One region of the Streptomyces sp. NPDC058741 genome, then DNA from elsewhere that is predicted to be linked to it. Evidence: riboswitches for the same ligand, from Rfam matches in the RefSeq annotation. Region 1 holds a riboswitch; the other holds the start of a gene.
The links. Region 1 has a riboswitch for cyclic di-AMP ahead of ACFW6P_RS04065 (M23 family metallopeptidase). Riboswitches for the same ligand answer to the same signal wherever they lie in the genome.

Region 1 (3,520 bases):
GTGATAGCCGGTGTCACCGCCACCGGCTTCGCGTTCACGGAGAACATCCTCTACCTGGGCACCGCCTTCGGCACCGATCAGCTGACCGGCGGCACCGGCATCGCCTCCGTCACGGCGGCGACGTTCTTCGTGCGCATCGTCATGTCGCCGTTCGCGCACCCCCTCTTCACCGTGCTGACCGGCATCGGCTTCGGCATCGCCGCGCTCTCGGCGCACCGCCGGCACCTGCGCCGGGTCGCCTTCCCGCTGGGCGGGCTGCTGCTGGCGATGGGCATGCACGCGATGTGGAACGGCTCGTCGGCGTTCGGCGAGTACGGGTTCTTCGCGGTGTACGGGGCGTTCATGGTGCCCGTCTTCGGGCTGCTGACATGGCTGGTGATCTGGACGCGGCAGCGCGAGCTGAGGACCGTGCGCACGGAGCTGCCGGCGTACGCGGTGGCGGGCTGGCTGACCCCGGCCGAGCCGTACGCGCTCGGCTCGATGCGGGCGCGCCGCATCGCCCGCCAGTACGCCCGCCGCCACGCCGGGCGGGCGGCGGCCCGGCAGGTCGCGCGGTACGAGGCCTACGCGACGTCCCTCGCGTTCCTGCGGCACCGGGGCCGCCTGGGCCGCGCCGGTGCCGGCTTCGTCGTACGGGAACGGGAACTGCTGCACGAGCTGTGGCGGCGCCGCGAGGTGGCCCGCCCGGCCCTGGACCACGCGGCCCGGGTCACGGCCCCTCCGGTCCCGGTGCCGGCCCCGCCCTGGCCGGTGCCCGGGGTGTACGGGTACGGCCATCCGCAGACGCCGTACCCCGCCCAGCCCTACAACCCCTACCGTTCCTGACGCCTCAGGCCGATGCCGTGGTGAGCCGCTCGGTCTCCGCGTCGGCCGGGACGACCTCGCCCACCCCCAGCAGTGCGGGCGGCCGCTGCACCCTCCGGACGGAGGCGATCGGGGCCACGACCGTCGGCCGGTCGGCGAGCCAGGCGCCGCAGGAGCCGAGCTCGCGTGGAGACGTCATGGTCCACGTCGACGCCGTGGGCGGAAGGGCCCCTTCAGGGAACGGCGAAACCGGCAGCCCTGACGTCGGGGGGGCGTCGTCAGGGCTGCCGGTGCTTCGAACGGCGTGCTCCGCTTACGGGTTGAGGCCCTTGCCCTGCAGCCATGCCATGGGATCGAGGCCGGTCGCGGAACCCCCGGAGTGCACCTCCAGGTGGAGGTGTGCGCCGGTGACGTTGCCGGTGGCGCCGACGCGGCCGATCACATCGCCCGTGCTGACCTTCTGGCCGACGCTGACGCCGATGGACGACTGGTGCGCGTACCAGATCTCGGTGCCGTCGTCGAGGGTGAGGACGGTCTTGTAGCCGTAGGAGCCGCTCCAGCCCGCCTCGGTGATGGTGCCGGTGTGCACCGCCTTGATCGGCGTGCCGGTGGGGGCGGCGAAGTCCAGGCCGGTGTGGTAGCCGGAGGACCAGTAGGCGCCGGCCTGGCCGAAGGACGAGGTGATGGTGTACGAGGAGGTCGGCAGCGTGTACTGCTTGGCGAGGGCGGCGAGCCGCTCGGCCTCGGCCTTCTCGCGGGCCTCCTCCTCGGCCTTCCGCTTGGCCTCGGCGGCCTTGGCCTCGGCCTCCTTCTCCGCCTTGGCTGCCGCGGCCCGGGCGGCCTCGTCGGCGGCGGCCGCGGCCTCTTCGGCGGCCTTGGTGTCGATCTGGTCCTGCTGGTGCTCGACCTGGGCCATGATCCGGGCGCGCAGGGCCTCGCCGGCGCCGCTGGTGCCCTGCTCGCCGCCCGCGACGGTCGTGCCGAGGCTGCTGAGCGGGGTGGTGGAGCCGTCGTCTTCGGAGGTCTCGTCGTCCGAGATGAGGGAACCCACCGAGGGAAGGTCCGGAACGGAGATCGACACCGGCGGCTTGCCGGTCTGGGCGGTGGCCATGCCACCCGCACCCACGGCGGCTATGACGCCGACGCCCAGGACGGTGGAGCTGCGGGCGAGTCCCCCGCCGCGCTGCTTGCTGACACGATGCCGGCCACGGACGGGACGGATGGACTCCGCGGTGGGGTTCCACTCCTGGAACGGGCCCTCGTCGGTGCGGGGGGCGCTGTGGCCGAAGGTCTCGGTCTCGCGCTGGTCCGTCGCGAACGGGGCCATGGGGGCAGGCCGGTTGGACGCCACGTGGGCGTACTCCTTTCCTTCCTTCTCGCCTACCGGGTTAGCTGACGGGTTCGGAGCAGGAAGGTCTCCTACGCGCGTATACCGGCCGTGTTCCCACGGCGGCATCCGCCCGATTCACCCCAAGTGGTGGTTCCCCGGTTCCCTTGCGGGATTCGGCGCGTGCGCACGGAGCCGCCTTCTGTGACGGCTGGGACGACCGCGCTGCGTTATCGAACGTTAATGGACGCGCGGTGCGCATTCCAGCGGTTCCCCTTGATCATCAACCTTTTTTCGCGCGGACTTACCCGTCACGCATGGGCAAATTCGGGCGAGTTGACCGCCTTCATTGCGGCAACTGGTTTTTGACGGTGTGTCAGTTGTTACGCAGAGCGGGGCCGTTCGCTCACCGAGCGTGAGGGAAGGGGGGTGACCGCCGGCGAAAGCACCGAGGGCCGGAACCCTTTCGGATTCCGGCCCTCGGCCTTCAGTAGCGGGGACAGGATTTGAACCTGCGACCTCTGGGTTATGAGCCCAGCGAGCTACCGAGCTGCTCCACCCCGCGTCGTTGTGAGACCAGCATACGCCATGCGCAGGACAGCTCGCGCACACCGGGTCCTCCCGTCAGCCCGTCAGCCCGGCAGGTGCCGGTTGGGCGCCTTGGCCCGTCCCTCGTGCTCGGGGAGGACGACGACCTGCGCCCCTCCGGCCGCCAGCACGCCGCTGCCGTCGGCCTCCGTGACGAACGTGTCCGGCTCGCGCCAGGCCGTGACGACGCGCCGGACACCGGCGTCGAGGATGAGCCGGGCACAGGGTGCGGGACGGGAGGCGCGGCGGGCACAGGGCTCCAGGCTGCTGTAGACCGTGGCGCCGGGGAGCCTGGGGTCGGCCGGGTCGAGTTTGGCCAGGGCCGCCTCCTCGGCGTGCACGACCGGGTCGCCGTTCTCGCGCGAGTGGCCGCGGGCCAGTTCGGTGCCGTCGGCCGCGACCACCACCGCGCCCACGCTGAACGCCGTCCGAGACGGCGGGCACCGCTCGGCCAGGTCGCAGGCCAGGGCCAGCCAGTGGTGGTCGGCGGCGGCCGGGAGGGAGCCGGTGCCCGGGGCGGTCGGCTCGTAGCGCGTGAGGACGACGTCCTCGATCCGCCGGGTCTCCAGCAGCCGCAGCCGCCCGGCCTGGTAGCCGCCCGGGCCGAAGAGGCGGGGCGCCTCCGGATCACCGACGAAGAGCGGGGCGAGGACCAGCTGGAGTTCGTCGGCGAGGCCCTGGGTGAGCAGCTGGGTGTGGATCAGGCCGCCGCCCTCGACCATGAGCCGCCGTACGCCGCGCACGTCGTGCAGGTGGGTCAGGAGCCGCCGCCAGTCGAGGCCGGCGCCGAGGGGGACGACG
Region 2 (3,520 bases), on a different contig from region 1:
GGCTCCACGTGCTGCGCGGCCGGCTGCGGCTGCGCCTCGGCGACACCACGCACCGGCTGTCGCCGGGCGACAGCGCGCACTTCGACTCGCTGACCCCGCACCGCATCGCCGCCGAGGACCACGACGGCGTCGACCTGCTCTTCGTCCACACCCTGCTGCAGAGCCCCACGGCCGCCCTGTGCCTGGGCCACACCCCTGGAGACCCGTCATGAGCGACATCGAGGACAAGTTCCCGCGCGCCCTGTGGGTGCGGCTGTTCATCTACCTCGTCATGGGGCACGTCTTCGCGGCGTTCGTGTACTTCCTGTTCGAGGCGGGGAGCCGCTAGGTCCGCGACCCGGGCCCTCAGTCGAGGAGCCGCTCGCGCAGCCGTTCCCGGGTCTCCGGGGTGAGCCCCAGCCCCTGCTCCAGGTACACGTCGACACCGCCCCACGTCTCCTCGATGGTCTCGAAGGCCGTCGTCAGGTACTCGGCACGGGCGTCGAAGAGGGGGCTGAGCAGCTCCATCACCTCGGGGGAGTAGGCCGAGGCGTGCGAGCTGCTGCGGTGCACCTTGTAGCGGCGGTGCTTGGCGTTGGACTTCAGGTAGTCGTCGACGATCGCGTCGCGCTCCACGCCCACCGCGAGCAGCGTCACCGCCACGGACAGGCCCGCGCGGTCCTTGCCCGCCGCGCAGTGCATCAGCACCGGCACGCTGTCCTCCGCGAGCGCGTGCAGCACGTGGGAGTGCTCTGCCGTGCGCTCCTTGATGATCATGCGGTAGGAGGCGATCATCCGGGCCGCGCCCTTGCCGTCCGCGAGGATCGAGCGCAGCTGGTCCAGGTCGCCGTCGCGGACCATCTTCCAGAACTCGGCGCCGTCGGCCGGGTCGCTCAGCGGCAGGTTCACATTGCGCACGCCGGGCAGCGCGACGTCCGGACCTTCCAGCTTCTGGTCGGCCGCGTTGCGGAAGTCGAAGATCGTGTGCAGGCCCAGGGTGGTGAGGAAGGCGGCGTCCTCACCGGTCGCGTGCGCCAGGTGACCGCTGCGGTACAGCACGCCCTGCCGGACCCGCCGCCCGTCCACGGTCGGCAGTCCGCCCACATCGCGGAAGTTGCGCACTCCGGCCAGCTGGGGCTCGGTCGACGGGACCTGCTGCGTCACGGGGGCTCCTCCCATTCGGCGCCGCCGCCGCGGCTCGGCGGCGGGCACCACTCGACGATACGACATGCCTGCCTGGGTGCTCCCGGGTCCGGCCGGCAGCTTGAGCTGCTGCGCTTCGGCGGAGTCGGGCTCGCCGTCACGCCGCACCACCCGGACGCCCTCGGCCGCCGATGCCGTCGGGCGCGGAGTGAGCCTGGACGACCGGGGACCGGCCGTCGACTCCTCCCGGACACGGACCGGGACCGAACGCCTTGAAACGGGCTAAGTTCACCGAGGGGGCGTACTGCTCCATCGCGGACTGCGGGTCGGCGCGCGCGGTGACCTCCACGCCATTCTCATCCGGCTTGAGGTGAAGTGGCCCTTCTGTCCGAATGAGGAGCTTCGGTTGCTTCACCACAACCTGCCCCGATCGCGCAGGAGATGGGAGTGAGGTGCGTGACCATCGTCATATCCGTGACGATGTGTTGTCGTCATGTACACGTAATACTGTTGTGGAACAAGGCTTTTGAGGAAGAGTGAAGATCCTTAACTGACGCTCGGTGACGGCGAACACGGCGACGCGTCAAGGGAAAAGGCCGTCACGCGGAACCGCAAGCTTGTCCGGTCGCGTCCTGGTCGCTTACGTTCCACACCAATCCGGACGGACGCCCAATCCTGCCGCCGCCCGGAGCCCGCACCCACTGACCCGTGTACGGCAGGAGCGGGGGACCCACAGGTAAGACGCCTGTTCCGGTTCCCGGAACGGCTTGGGGTTAAGCCGCGCCTCGGCGCGGCCGGGCATCTCCAGTCCGAACCCGACAGCTCACCTCGTAGGCGCCGGAGAGGAATTCGCCATGCCCGCGAAGGGTAAGCACCGTCGTCCGAAAACCCAGCGTTTCACCCGCTCCCTCGCCGTCGCCGGAACCGGCGGCGCCGCTCTCGCCCTCCCGCTCATGGGGGCCGCCGGCGCCCACGCCGCCACCCCGCAGTCGGCTCCGGAAAAGGCCGTCCAGTCCGCTCCGGCCACCGGCAAGCAGACCACCGAGAAGGCCGCGACCGCCCGCACGTACACCGTGAAGGCCGGCGACTACCTCGCGAAGATCGCCGACGACCAGAACGTCAGAGGCGGCTGGAAGAAGCTCTACTCGGACAACCGCGACGCCGTGGGTGACGACCCGTCGCTGATCCACCCGGGCCTGAAGCTGTCGATCGGCAGGAAGACGGCGAGCGCGCCGAAGACCGAGTCGTCCGCGCCGAAGGCGTCGGCGGAGAAGCCGGCGAAGAAGTCGTCCGCCGCTCAGTCGTCCACCCGGGCCGGCACCGCCGCGAAGCCCGCCGCCGCCAAGCCGGCCGCCGACAGCAACGCCAGTGGCTACAGCGCCCCGGTGGACGGTGCCACCGTCGGTACGCCGTACCGCATGTCCGGCAGCATGTGGTCCAGCGGCTACCACACCGGCGTCGACTTCGTCGTCCCCACCGGCACCTCTCTCAAGGCCGTCGGCGCGGGCACGGTCGTCTCCGCCGGCTGGGGCGGCGCGTACGGCAACCAGGTCGTCCTCAGGCTCGCCGACGGCGGCTACGCCCAGTACGCCCACCTGTCCCAGCTCTCCGTCTCGGCCGGCCAGAGCGTGACCGCCGGGCAGCAGGTCGGCCTCTCCGGCGCGACCGGCAACGTCACCGGACCGCACCTGCACTTCGAGATCCGCACCACGCCGGACTACGGCTCGGACGTGGACCCGGTCGCCTACCTGCGCTCGCACGGCGTCTCCGTCGGCTGAGGGGCCGTACGAACCCGACCTGCCCGACCCGCGCACCGAAGGCCGGACCCCGATCCCCGGGTCCGGCCTTCGGCCCGTCCCCAACACCCCTGCCGAGATGTGTATTCCGGAGTTGGCGAACCCTTGGGAAGTGGCTTATCTCACCGACCGTCAACCCCTCCCTACGGTCGCGTAGGTCACATTCCACGGTGAATCATGAACGGCTGTGGCAGACGATTCGAAGAGTGACGACAAAGCAGTGATCGGGTCGTACGTGGCGGTGGGGGACAGCTTCACCGAGGGCGTGGGCGACCCCGGCCCCGACGGGGCGTTCGTCGGCTGGGCCGACCGGTTCGCCGTCCTGCTCGCCGACCGCCGGCCCGAAGGCGACTTCCGGTACACGAACCTCGCCGTGCGCGGGAAGCTCCTCGACCAGATCGTGGCGGACCAGGTGCCGCGGGCCATCGACATGGCCCCGGACCTCGTCTCGTTCTGCGCCGGGGGCAACGACATCATCCGGCCCGGCACCGACCCGGACGAGGTGGCCGAGCGCTTCGAGCGGGCCCTCGCCCCGCTCGTCGCCGCGGCCGGCACGGTCCTGGTGACGACCGGGTTCGACACGCGCGGCGTGCCCGTGCTGA

Region 2: another riboswitch for cyclic di-AMP. It lies ahead of ACFW6P_RS13295 (peptidoglycan DD-metalloendopeptidase family protein); the one in region 1 lies ahead of ACFW6P_RS04065 (M23 family metallopeptidase).

Annotation. Positions count from the first base shown of each region.
Region 1 is NZ_JBHYQH010000003.1:252,538-256,057, reverse strand. Features, by position in the region: gene ACFW6P_RS04075 (PrsW family intramembrane metalloprotease) at 1-825, shown strand, start outside; gene ACFW6P_RS04070 (hypothetical protein) at 830-1,003, opposite strand; gene ACFW6P_RS04065 (M23 family metallopeptidase) at 1,118-2,155, opposite strand; cyclic di-AMP (ydaO/yuaA leader) riboswitch at 2,167-2,323, opposite strand; tRNA gene ACFW6P_RS04060 (tRNA-Met) at 2,623-2,696, opposite strand; gene ACFW6P_RS04055 (dihydrofolate reductase family protein) at 2,764-3,520, opposite strand, start outside.
Region 2 is NZ_JBHYQH010000013.1:4,249-7,768, forward strand. Features, by position in the region: gene ACFW6P_RS13280 (helix-turn-helix domain-containing protein) at 1-212, shown strand, start outside; gene ACFW6P_RS13285 (DUF6126 family protein) at 209-328, shown strand; gene ACFW6P_RS13290 (tyrosine-protein phosphatase) at 346-1,143, opposite strand; cyclic di-AMP (ydaO/yuaA leader) riboswitch at 1,812-1,972, shown strand; gene ACFW6P_RS13295 (peptidoglycan DD-metalloendopeptidase family protein) at 1,977-2,900, shown strand; gene ACFW6P_RS13300 (SGNH/GDSL hydrolase family protein) at 3,139-3,520, shown strand, end outside.